Regions from separate parts of the Alishewanella sp. WH16-1 genome, predicted to be linked through region 2. Evidence: predicted binding sites of a transcription regulator. Region 2 holds the regulator's gene; the other holds the start of a gene.

Region 1 (4,382 bases), on a different contig from region 2:
TTAGGCAGTTGTGTGACGTTATCCCGATAGGTCAATTTCCGGATAAAGCGTTCGCTCTGCGTGCGCTCGAGCTCAGCACCCACTTGGGCTGCCGCAATCCGCAGCACTTCGCGACCGATTTCCGGCATTTGTAGTGGTTTGGTCGCCATAATGCTCAGAATACCCATCTTCTGACCACTGGTGTTTAAAATCGGCATACCAAGATAGCTTTCGACCCCCAGGTCAACCAGCAGTACATCATCCGGAAATACCTGACAAACGCCCTGTGCATAAACACAAGGCTCGCGCTCCGGCACGGTTTCGCAGGGCGTGCCCTTCAGCGGGTAAGTGATATTATCGAGCAGCTGGCCCTGGCCCCACAGCGCTATGGTGCGGGCTTCGGTTGAGGTCGCTGTGGCTTCAGCAATCAGACAGTATTCAACGTCAAGAATTTCGGCCAATCGCTGTACCAAGGTGGGTAAAAAATCCGGATAGCCGCTCTGTGTTAACACATCGGCTAATTGCCGGAAAATTTCCTCGGTACTGAAGCGTGCTTGCATAGTTTGGCTAACTGCTGCCCTTTGGTTACAACATATTAGACATCGCACTACATCAATGCAAGCACAGTGTTAACTGACAATTTCGATACAATCAATCGGGCAAACTTCAATACAGGTTGGTTTATCGTAAAACCCAACGCACTCGGTGCAGCGTGCCGGATCGACCTGATAGTGCAGAGGCCCCATGCTAATGGCCTCGTTTGGACACTCCGGCACACACATATCACAATTAATGCAACTTACCTCAATAACGGCCGTCATCTTAAGCAATCTCGGTCGCTAAACCGGCTGTTGCCGCACTGGGAACGGGTAGCTGTTTTAGCAACATCGCATGCTGCAATAGAACCTGCTCCGGCAACTTTACTTTCAGCTGATAACAAGCACCGGGTGCCAGCAGCAGCTCCTGATCCTGCTGATTACGCAGTGCTTCCAGTCGGAAGATTTGATTGCCCTTTGGCATCATTAGAATCAGCTGATCGCCAACCGCAAACTGGTTTTTTACCTCCAGTAAGGCAAAACCTTCGCTATCCTGCTCAGCGATAAATTCGCCAACCAGTAACTGCTCACCCACACTGTGACTGGTATCATAATTTTGCGTATCCTGCGGCTTATGGCGACGTAAAAAGCCCTCCGTAAAACCACGATTAGCCATGCCTTGCAATTCACTTAACAGCTTGCTATCAAAAGCCTTGCCGGCCACCGCATCATCAATCGCCTTGCGATACACCTGAGCGGTACGGGCAACATAATAAGGTGACTTGGTGCGGCCCTCAATTTTCAGGGAATGCACGCCCATAGCGGTTAACGCCTGCACATGCTCAACCGCGCGTAAGTCTTTTGAGTTCAGAATATAGGTGCCATGCAGATCTTCGTCGATGGTCATCAGTTCACCGGGCCGCCCTTGCTCTTCCAGCAGCGCCGGGGTACTGATCGGCTTAAATTGCCCGACCTCATCTTCTACTGCGGCATGCACCTGATAGGGCCAGCGGCAGGAGTTAGTACAGGTGCCCTGATTCGGATCCCGCTTATTGATATAACCCGAGAGCAAACAACGCCCGGAATAGGCCATACAGAGCGCGCCATGCACAAAGACCTCCAGCTCCATTTCCGGCACTTCACGGCGGATTTCAGCAATTTCCTCGACAGATAATTCGCGTGACAGAATCACCCGCTCCACCCCCTGCGTTTGCCAGAACTTTACCGCCGCCCAGTTAACAGTATTGGCCTGCACCGATAAATGTAGCGGCTGCTCCGGAAAATGCTGCCGCAGCAAATAAATCACGCCAGGATCAGACACAATCAGCGCATCCGGCTTTAACGCCACCACCGGCTGCATATCGCGGACAAAGGTGGTCAACTTGCTATTATGTGGTGCGATATTCACGACCACATAAAAGCGCTTACCCAAGGCATGGGCTTCGTTGATCCCTGTCTCCAGCGCCGCTAAATCAAACTCATTATTGCGTACCCGCAAGCTGTAACGTGGCTGGCCGGCATAAACGGCATCGGCACCATAGGCAAAGGCCAGCCGCATTGCTTTTAAACTGCCGGCGGGTGATAAGAGTTCAGGTTTAAACATCAATAGGGTCTCAGTCAGGATCAGGGCGCCGATTTTAACCGGCTATTTTCACCTTGCATTGATCCAGCGCAAGCTTCACCAGCTGACTAAATCACTCTTTCTTCATATACTGGTCAGTCCAATCTCTGTGTTCACTTCTTAAGCAGCCTTGTTCCAGATCAATAACCCTTAAACTGATACTTTTATACTACCGCCATCTTACTGCTACATTGAGCAATCTATGTCTGAGCTGTTATTAGGTACTGAAAATACCGACGCCGAGCCGACCATCGCTGAGCTGATTAAAAAGCCCTTGCTAACCTGCCCGCCACAAACCAGCCTGCAACAAGCGGCAAAGCTGATGCGCAGCCATGGCGTCAGCTGTATTTTGGTAGAAGAGCAAGGTCAGATCACTGGCATCTGGTCCGAAGCTGACACCCGGAAACTAGACTTTGCCGGCAGCAAACCGTCAGAGATCAAGGTTGGCTCAGTGATGTCATCACCGGTGATCAGTGCCAGTGGTTTGACCCGGGTTAGCGGTGCAGCCAGTTTAATGCTGAATCATAATATCCGCCGCTTGCTGGTAGTGGACCCACAACAACGGCCGATAGGGTTACTGACGCAAAGCGATATTATCCGCCAGCAAAAAATTGAATTTTATCTGCGCTTTCGGGACGTTGGCAGCTGTGTTGACAAGGCACCGCTGCATTTGGCTGCCGCCTTGCCTTTGGCTGAAGCAGTGGCGGAAATGCGCCATCACCGCGCTGACGCCGCCATTATTTGCTTTGGCGCTGATGATTACGGGTTGGTCACTGAACGCGATTTGGTGCGTTTACTGGCAGAGAACTGTGACGTGTCATCAATAGGCGAGCTGGCCAGCCGACCACTACTAACGGTAGCGCCGGAATTGACGCTGCTGCAAGCGGTAGAACAGTTAACCGAGCATGGCATTCGTCATCTTGGCGTCACCAAAGATGACAATATTTGTGGTTTACTGTCTTTTAGTGCCATTCTGCGCAATGTTGAATATGCCTATATTGAACAGCTAAAAACGGAGCTACGCGATCGCGATAACGCACTACGTACTTCGGCCGACTATTTACGGCTGGCACATAAAGTGATTGATGCGTCGATGGACGGCATTATGATCACCGATCAGCATGGCTTTATTCAGTCGGTGAATCCCAGCTTTACTAAGCTGACCGGCTACAGCAAGGAAGAGGCAATGGGTCAAACCCCACGCTTGCTCAGCTCCGGTTTGCATACTACCGATTTTTACCGCCGCATGTGGCAGACTCTGCTCGAGCAAGGCCACTGGCAAGGTGAAATCTGGAATAAGCGTAAAAATGGCGAGCTTTATCCACAGTGGCTAAGCATTACGGCCATTCGCGCCGAAGATGGCCAGATTACGCAATATGCGTCAATTTTTAGCGATATTACCGAGCGCAAACAGCAGGAAGAAAAAATTCACCAACTGGCCTATATGGATGAGCTTACCGGCTTGGCGAACCGGCGGATGTTTTTCGATCGGCTACAACTGGCACTGGCCAATGCCCATCGCCATCAACACACGCTGGCGGTGATGTTTCTCGATTTAGATTTATTTAAACGGATTAACGATACGCTGGGGCATCTGGCCGGCGATCAGGCATTAAAAGAAGTAGCAAGGCGCTTACAGGCCACGGTGCGCGAAGGAGAATCGGTGGCGCGTATTGGTGGTGATGAATTTACTATTTTGATCCCGGAAGTCAGTTGTGTGAAATCGCTGGAGCGGCTGGCACAGCGACTGATTTCGCAGTTTGAACGGCCGGTGCAGTTGCTGGAACAAGAGTTTTTCTTAACCACCAGTATTGGCATCAGCGTTTATCCGAAAGATGGTCATAATGCCGAGCTGTTAGTCAAACATGCTGATGTTGCCATGTATCAGGCAAAAAGTGCCGGCCGTAATCAGTTTAGTTTTTATCAGGCCAGTAGCGGCTTACAAAATGAAGAAGAACTAAAACTGGAGCAAGCCCTGCGCCTGGCACTGCGTCAGCAACTGCTACAGGTCTATTATCAGCCCAAATTTGCGTTACAGAGTGGCGATATTATCGGCCTGGAAGCGCTGGTGCGCTGGCAGGATGCGGAGCTGGGGATGATTTCACCAGCGCTGTTTATTCCACTGGCGGAAAAACTTGGGCTAATTCATCAATTGGGCGAACAGGTATTACGTCAGGTTTGTCATCAACTGAGGCGCTGGGGTGAGCGGGCGCTGCCGGTGGCAGTTAATATTTCGGCATTACAGC
Region 2 (4,382 bases):
AACGCTTACTGGTAATAGCGGTATTGACCTTTGGTTTATGGTATTTCTGGTGGAACCCGGACCGGGCATTCTGGGTTACCTTGTCGGTCTTAGTTGCCACCTGCCCTTGTGCACTCAGCCTGGCAACCCCCACCGCTATTACCTGTGCCTTAGCACGCTTAAACCGTCAGGGGATCCTGATTAAAAATTCTCAGGCGCTGGAAACCTTGCCAGAAATCAGCCATATCGTGTTCGATAAAACCGGTACCCTTACCGAAGGCCAGTTTAGTGTCTGCCAGGTCACCTTACTCAGTACGCAATACGGTGAAGCTGAGGTGCTGAATTTCATTGCCAATCTGGAGCGCTATTCCGAGCATCCCATCGCCCGGGCCTTTGCTCCGTATCTGACCGAACCATTGCAACTGCAGCAGGTGAGCGTCGCCGTTGGCGCTGGGATCAGTGGCAGCTGGCAACAACGACAGCTTAAAGTCGGCAGTGCGGCGTTTTGTCAATTGAGCGAAGTCAGCAATGCGATGGTATATCTGGTGATCGATGGCGAGCCGATTGCTGCGGTAGAGCTGAGTGATCAGATCCGGGCGGAAGTGCCGGCACTGGTCGCCAAACTGCAGCAACAGGGTTATCGTTTAGGCATGTTGACCGGCGACAGCTCTGAGCAAGCAGAGCAGATCAGCCAGCAGCTGCAGTTAGATTTTATGGTAAAGGGCTGCTCGCCAGAGCAAAAAGTCGCGCAGATCCAGCAACTGATTGCCGATGGCCATAAAGTCTTAATGCTTGGCGATGGCATTAATGACAGCCCTGGCTTTAATGCCGCCCATATCTCTGTCGCCGTGCACTCAGGCGCGGATTTATCAAAAAACCAGGCCGATGTGGTGCTGTTAAAGCCAGATGTCAGCCTGGTATTAGATTTAGTTGCCGGTGGTAAACAAAGCGCCCGTACCATCAAACAAAACCTTGGCTGGTCGGTAGGCTATAATCTGATTATTATTCCATTGGCGGTAGCAGGCTTTGTATCACCTTATATTGCCGTGATTGGTATGTCCTTCAGCTCCTTGCTGGTGGTATCTAACTCGTTAAGGTTACTGAAGAAATGAGCATTATTTATGTACTGATCCCGATTGCCATTTTATTTGTCGCCATCGGTATCTGGATTTTCTTTTGGGCGGTACGCTCAAAACAGTTTGAAGATTTGGAAAAAGAAGGCTTAAGCATCCTGTTTGATGAGGATAAGCAGCAGGTGCAGTCTGACAACCCGCGCCAGCAGCCAAACCATAACAGCCCGTCGCGCCAAGATGAGCCCTGATTTTCTCGCCGCTATACTGATTGGTTTGTTGGGGAGCAGTCATTGCCTGGTAATGTGCGGCGGTATCGCCAGTGCCTTACAACTGAGTGTACCGGCAGAACAACGCCGTCACGGCTGGTACTTTCCATTGTTACTCAGTGCCGGACGCTTAACGACTTACGCCTTGTTCGGCGCCCTGGTTGGCTATTTTGGTATTACGGCGATGCAAGTGACCGGGGCATCCATGCTATGGCTGCGTTTGCTTGCCGGCTTGCTGCTGATTGCCATGGCGCTGTACATTAGCCGGCTCTGGTTTGGTTTAACCCGATTAGAAAAGGTTGGTCAGGGCCTATGGCAGCGGCTACAGCCACTGAGCAAAGCGCTGTTACCACTGGATTCCGCCAGCAAAGCTTACCGCTATGGCCTGTTATGGGGCTTTCTGCCCTGTGGCCTGGTTTACTCCACCTTAAGCTGGAGTCTGGCCAGCGGCAGTGCGCTAAAGGGTGCCGCCCTGATGCTTGGCTTTGGCATCGGTACCCTGCCCGCTCTTCTCGCCGTTGGCAGCGCAGCCAACGCCTTACGTCAGCTCAAAGCAAATATGCTGTTTCGTTATGCGACTGCGGCTATACTGGCTATCTATGGCTTTTATACGATATGGCTTGCTTTGCAGAGGTTAGTTTTTTAAGCTAGCAGTCATATTAGGGACTTTAGGATCCATTCGATGCAACGCTCGGCGATTAATTGTCAGGATTGTGGTTTTAGCCAGCTGTGCCTGCCATTTTCACTTAACGATCAGGAAATGACCAAGCTGGATGACATTATCCAGCGTAAACGCCCGCTGCATAAAGGCGATATTCTGTTTGAAAGTGGCACCGCACTAAAATCGCTGTTCGCCGTGCGTACCGGATCCTTTAAAACCTTTACCCTGACCGAACAGGGTGAGCAACAAATTACCGGCTTCCATTTGCCCGGCGATATTATCGGTTTTGATGCGATCAACACCCAGCAACACGTCAGTTACGCTGAAGCGCTGGAAACCGGAATGATTTGTGAAATCCCGTTCAATAATCTCGAACTGTTATTAGATCAACTGCCCAAATTACGGCAACAAATGATGCGGCTGATGAGCCAGGACATTCAGGCAGATCAGCAAATGTTGCTGTTGTTAAACCGGAAAACTGCCGAGCAAAAACTGGCGACCTTCCTCAATCATCTGGCATCACGCTACGGTAACCGGGGCTTTTCGTCTAAGGCTTTCCGTCTGACGATGACCCGCAGTGATATCGGTAATTATCTGGGCTTAACCGTGGAAACCATCAGCCGTTTGCTGAGTAAACTGCATAAAGATCAGATTATTGATGTCGACGGTAAACTGATTACCATTCTTGATGCGTCGGCACTAAATAATCTGGCAGGGAATTGCTAACCCCCCATATTGATTTCAGTAAAGCAACAACGCCTATTGCGCCGCAACGCCGCTTTAACTTTGTTGCTTGTTTATTGATTTAACACAAAGGCCCCGCTACCAACTCCGGTTATTTTGACTACACTTAGGTGAGTTAGAATGGATAGCCGGAGATATTATGTCGATTTACAACAATGTTTTAGTGGTACTGGATCCAACTACGGAACAGCAAAAAGCGCTGGATCGTGCGCTGGAACTAACCCGCAAACAAGGCGGTAAATTAACGGCCTTTCTGTCGGTATACGAGTTCTCTTACGAAATGACCACCATGTTGTCCGGTGATGAGCGCGAAGCCATGAAACAAGCGGTGATTAAGGATCGTGAAATCTGGCTTAGCAGTTTATTAGCACCGGCAACGGCCGCCGGGCTCGACATTGCGATACAGGTGGTTTGGCACAACAGACCTTTCGAAGCCGTGGTCAAGGCGGTACTGGAGCATAACTTCGACTTAGTCATTAAAGGTACTCATGATCATGACGTACTGAAATCGATGATTTTTACCCCAACTGACTGGCATATTTTACGCAAGTGTCCCTGCCCGGTATTGCTGGTAAAAGAACACGCCTGGCCGGAGCAAGGAAATATTATCGCCGCAGTTAATGCCGGCAGCGAACAAGAACATCATAAATCATTAAATAAACGCGTAATTACTAAAGCGTTACAAATGGCTGAATTGCTGCACGCCAAGGTACATCTGGTCAATGCCTATCCGGGTACGCCGGTTAATATCGCCATCGAAATCCCGGAGTTTAATCCGCAGGAATATAACAGCACTATGCAGCGCCACCATAAAGAAGCCGTCAAGCTGCTCGCCGATGACTATGCGATTCCGGCGGACCAGTGTCATGTGCTGGAGGGTATGCCAGAAGATGTGATCCCGAAACTAGCGCGGAAGCTGGATGCGGAAATGGTATTAATTGGTACCATCGGCCGAACCGGTTTATCGGCTGCCATTATCGGCAATACCGCCGAGCATGTGATTGACCGTTTGGACTGCGATGTCTTGGCGTTAAAACCGGAAAACTTTGTCTGTCCGCTGGAGAAATCCTAGAGCAGGATCCTATTCCTCTTTTGCGTAGGCGCACCCTTGGGTATAATGTGCGCCTTTTTTCTGTCTGGTAGTTAATGATGTCTCACGCCGCGCAAGCGAAAGCCCAATACAATCTGAATAAACTGCACAAACGGCTGCGCCGTAACGTTGGCCAGGCCATTGCTGATTTTGGCATGATCAGTGAAGGCGACAAGGTGATGGTGTGTTTATCCGGCGGTAAAGACTCTTATACCCTGCTGGATATTCTGCTGAATCTGCAACAATCGGCGCCAATTAATTTCAGTATTGTGGCGGTGAATCTTGATCAGAAACAACCGGGGTTCCCGGCGCATGTGCTGCCAGAGTATCTGACAGCCATTGGCGTCGACTTTAAAATTGTTACTGAAGATACCTATGCCATCGTCAAGGAAAAGATCCCAGAGGGCAAAACGACCTGCTCGCTGTGTTCACGCCTGCGCCGTGGTATTTTGTACCGCACTGCCAAAGAACTGGGCGCAACTAAAATCGCCCTCGGCCACCACCGCGATGATATGCTGGAAACCTTGTTTTTAAATATGTTTTATGGCGGCAAGATGAAATCGATGCCG

The links. Region 2 encodes FNR, which switches genes on or off when oxygen is low (the NO sensors DNR and NnrR bind a similar motif). Its sites were predicted from a motif close to TTGATCTAGATCAA; they were not measured.
Region 1: a site for FNR is predicted at 2,267-2,280, ahead of yegQ (tRNA 5-hydroxyuridine modification protein YegQ). Genes of this name have one in related genera too.

What each region holds. Positions count from the first base shown of each region.
Region 1 is NZ_LCWL01000092.1:72,619-77,000, reverse strand. It holds gene AAY72_RS08445 (sensor domain-containing phosphodiesterase) at 1-539, opposite strand, end outside; gene AAY72_RS08440 (YfhL family 4Fe-4S dicluster ferredoxin) at 609-800, opposite strand; gene yegQ (tRNA 5-hydroxyuridine modification protein YegQ) at 802-2,118, opposite strand; gene AAY72_RS17005 (EAL domain-containing protein) at 2,339-4,382, shown strand, end outside.
Region 2 is NZ_LCWL01000003.1:44,146-48,527, reverse strand. It holds gene AAY72_RS00845 (heavy metal translocating P-type ATPase) at 1-1,091, shown strand, start outside; gene ccoS (cbb3-type cytochrome oxidase assembly protein CcoS) at 1,088-1,300, shown strand; gene AAY72_RS00835 (sulfite exporter TauE/SafE family protein) at 1,290-1,964, shown strand; gene fnr (fumarate/nitrate reduction transcriptional regulator Fnr) at 2,001-2,705, shown strand; gene uspE (universal stress protein UspE) at 2,863-3,795, shown strand; gene ttcA (tRNA 2-thiocytidine(32) synthetase TtcA) at 3,873-4,382, shown strand, end outside.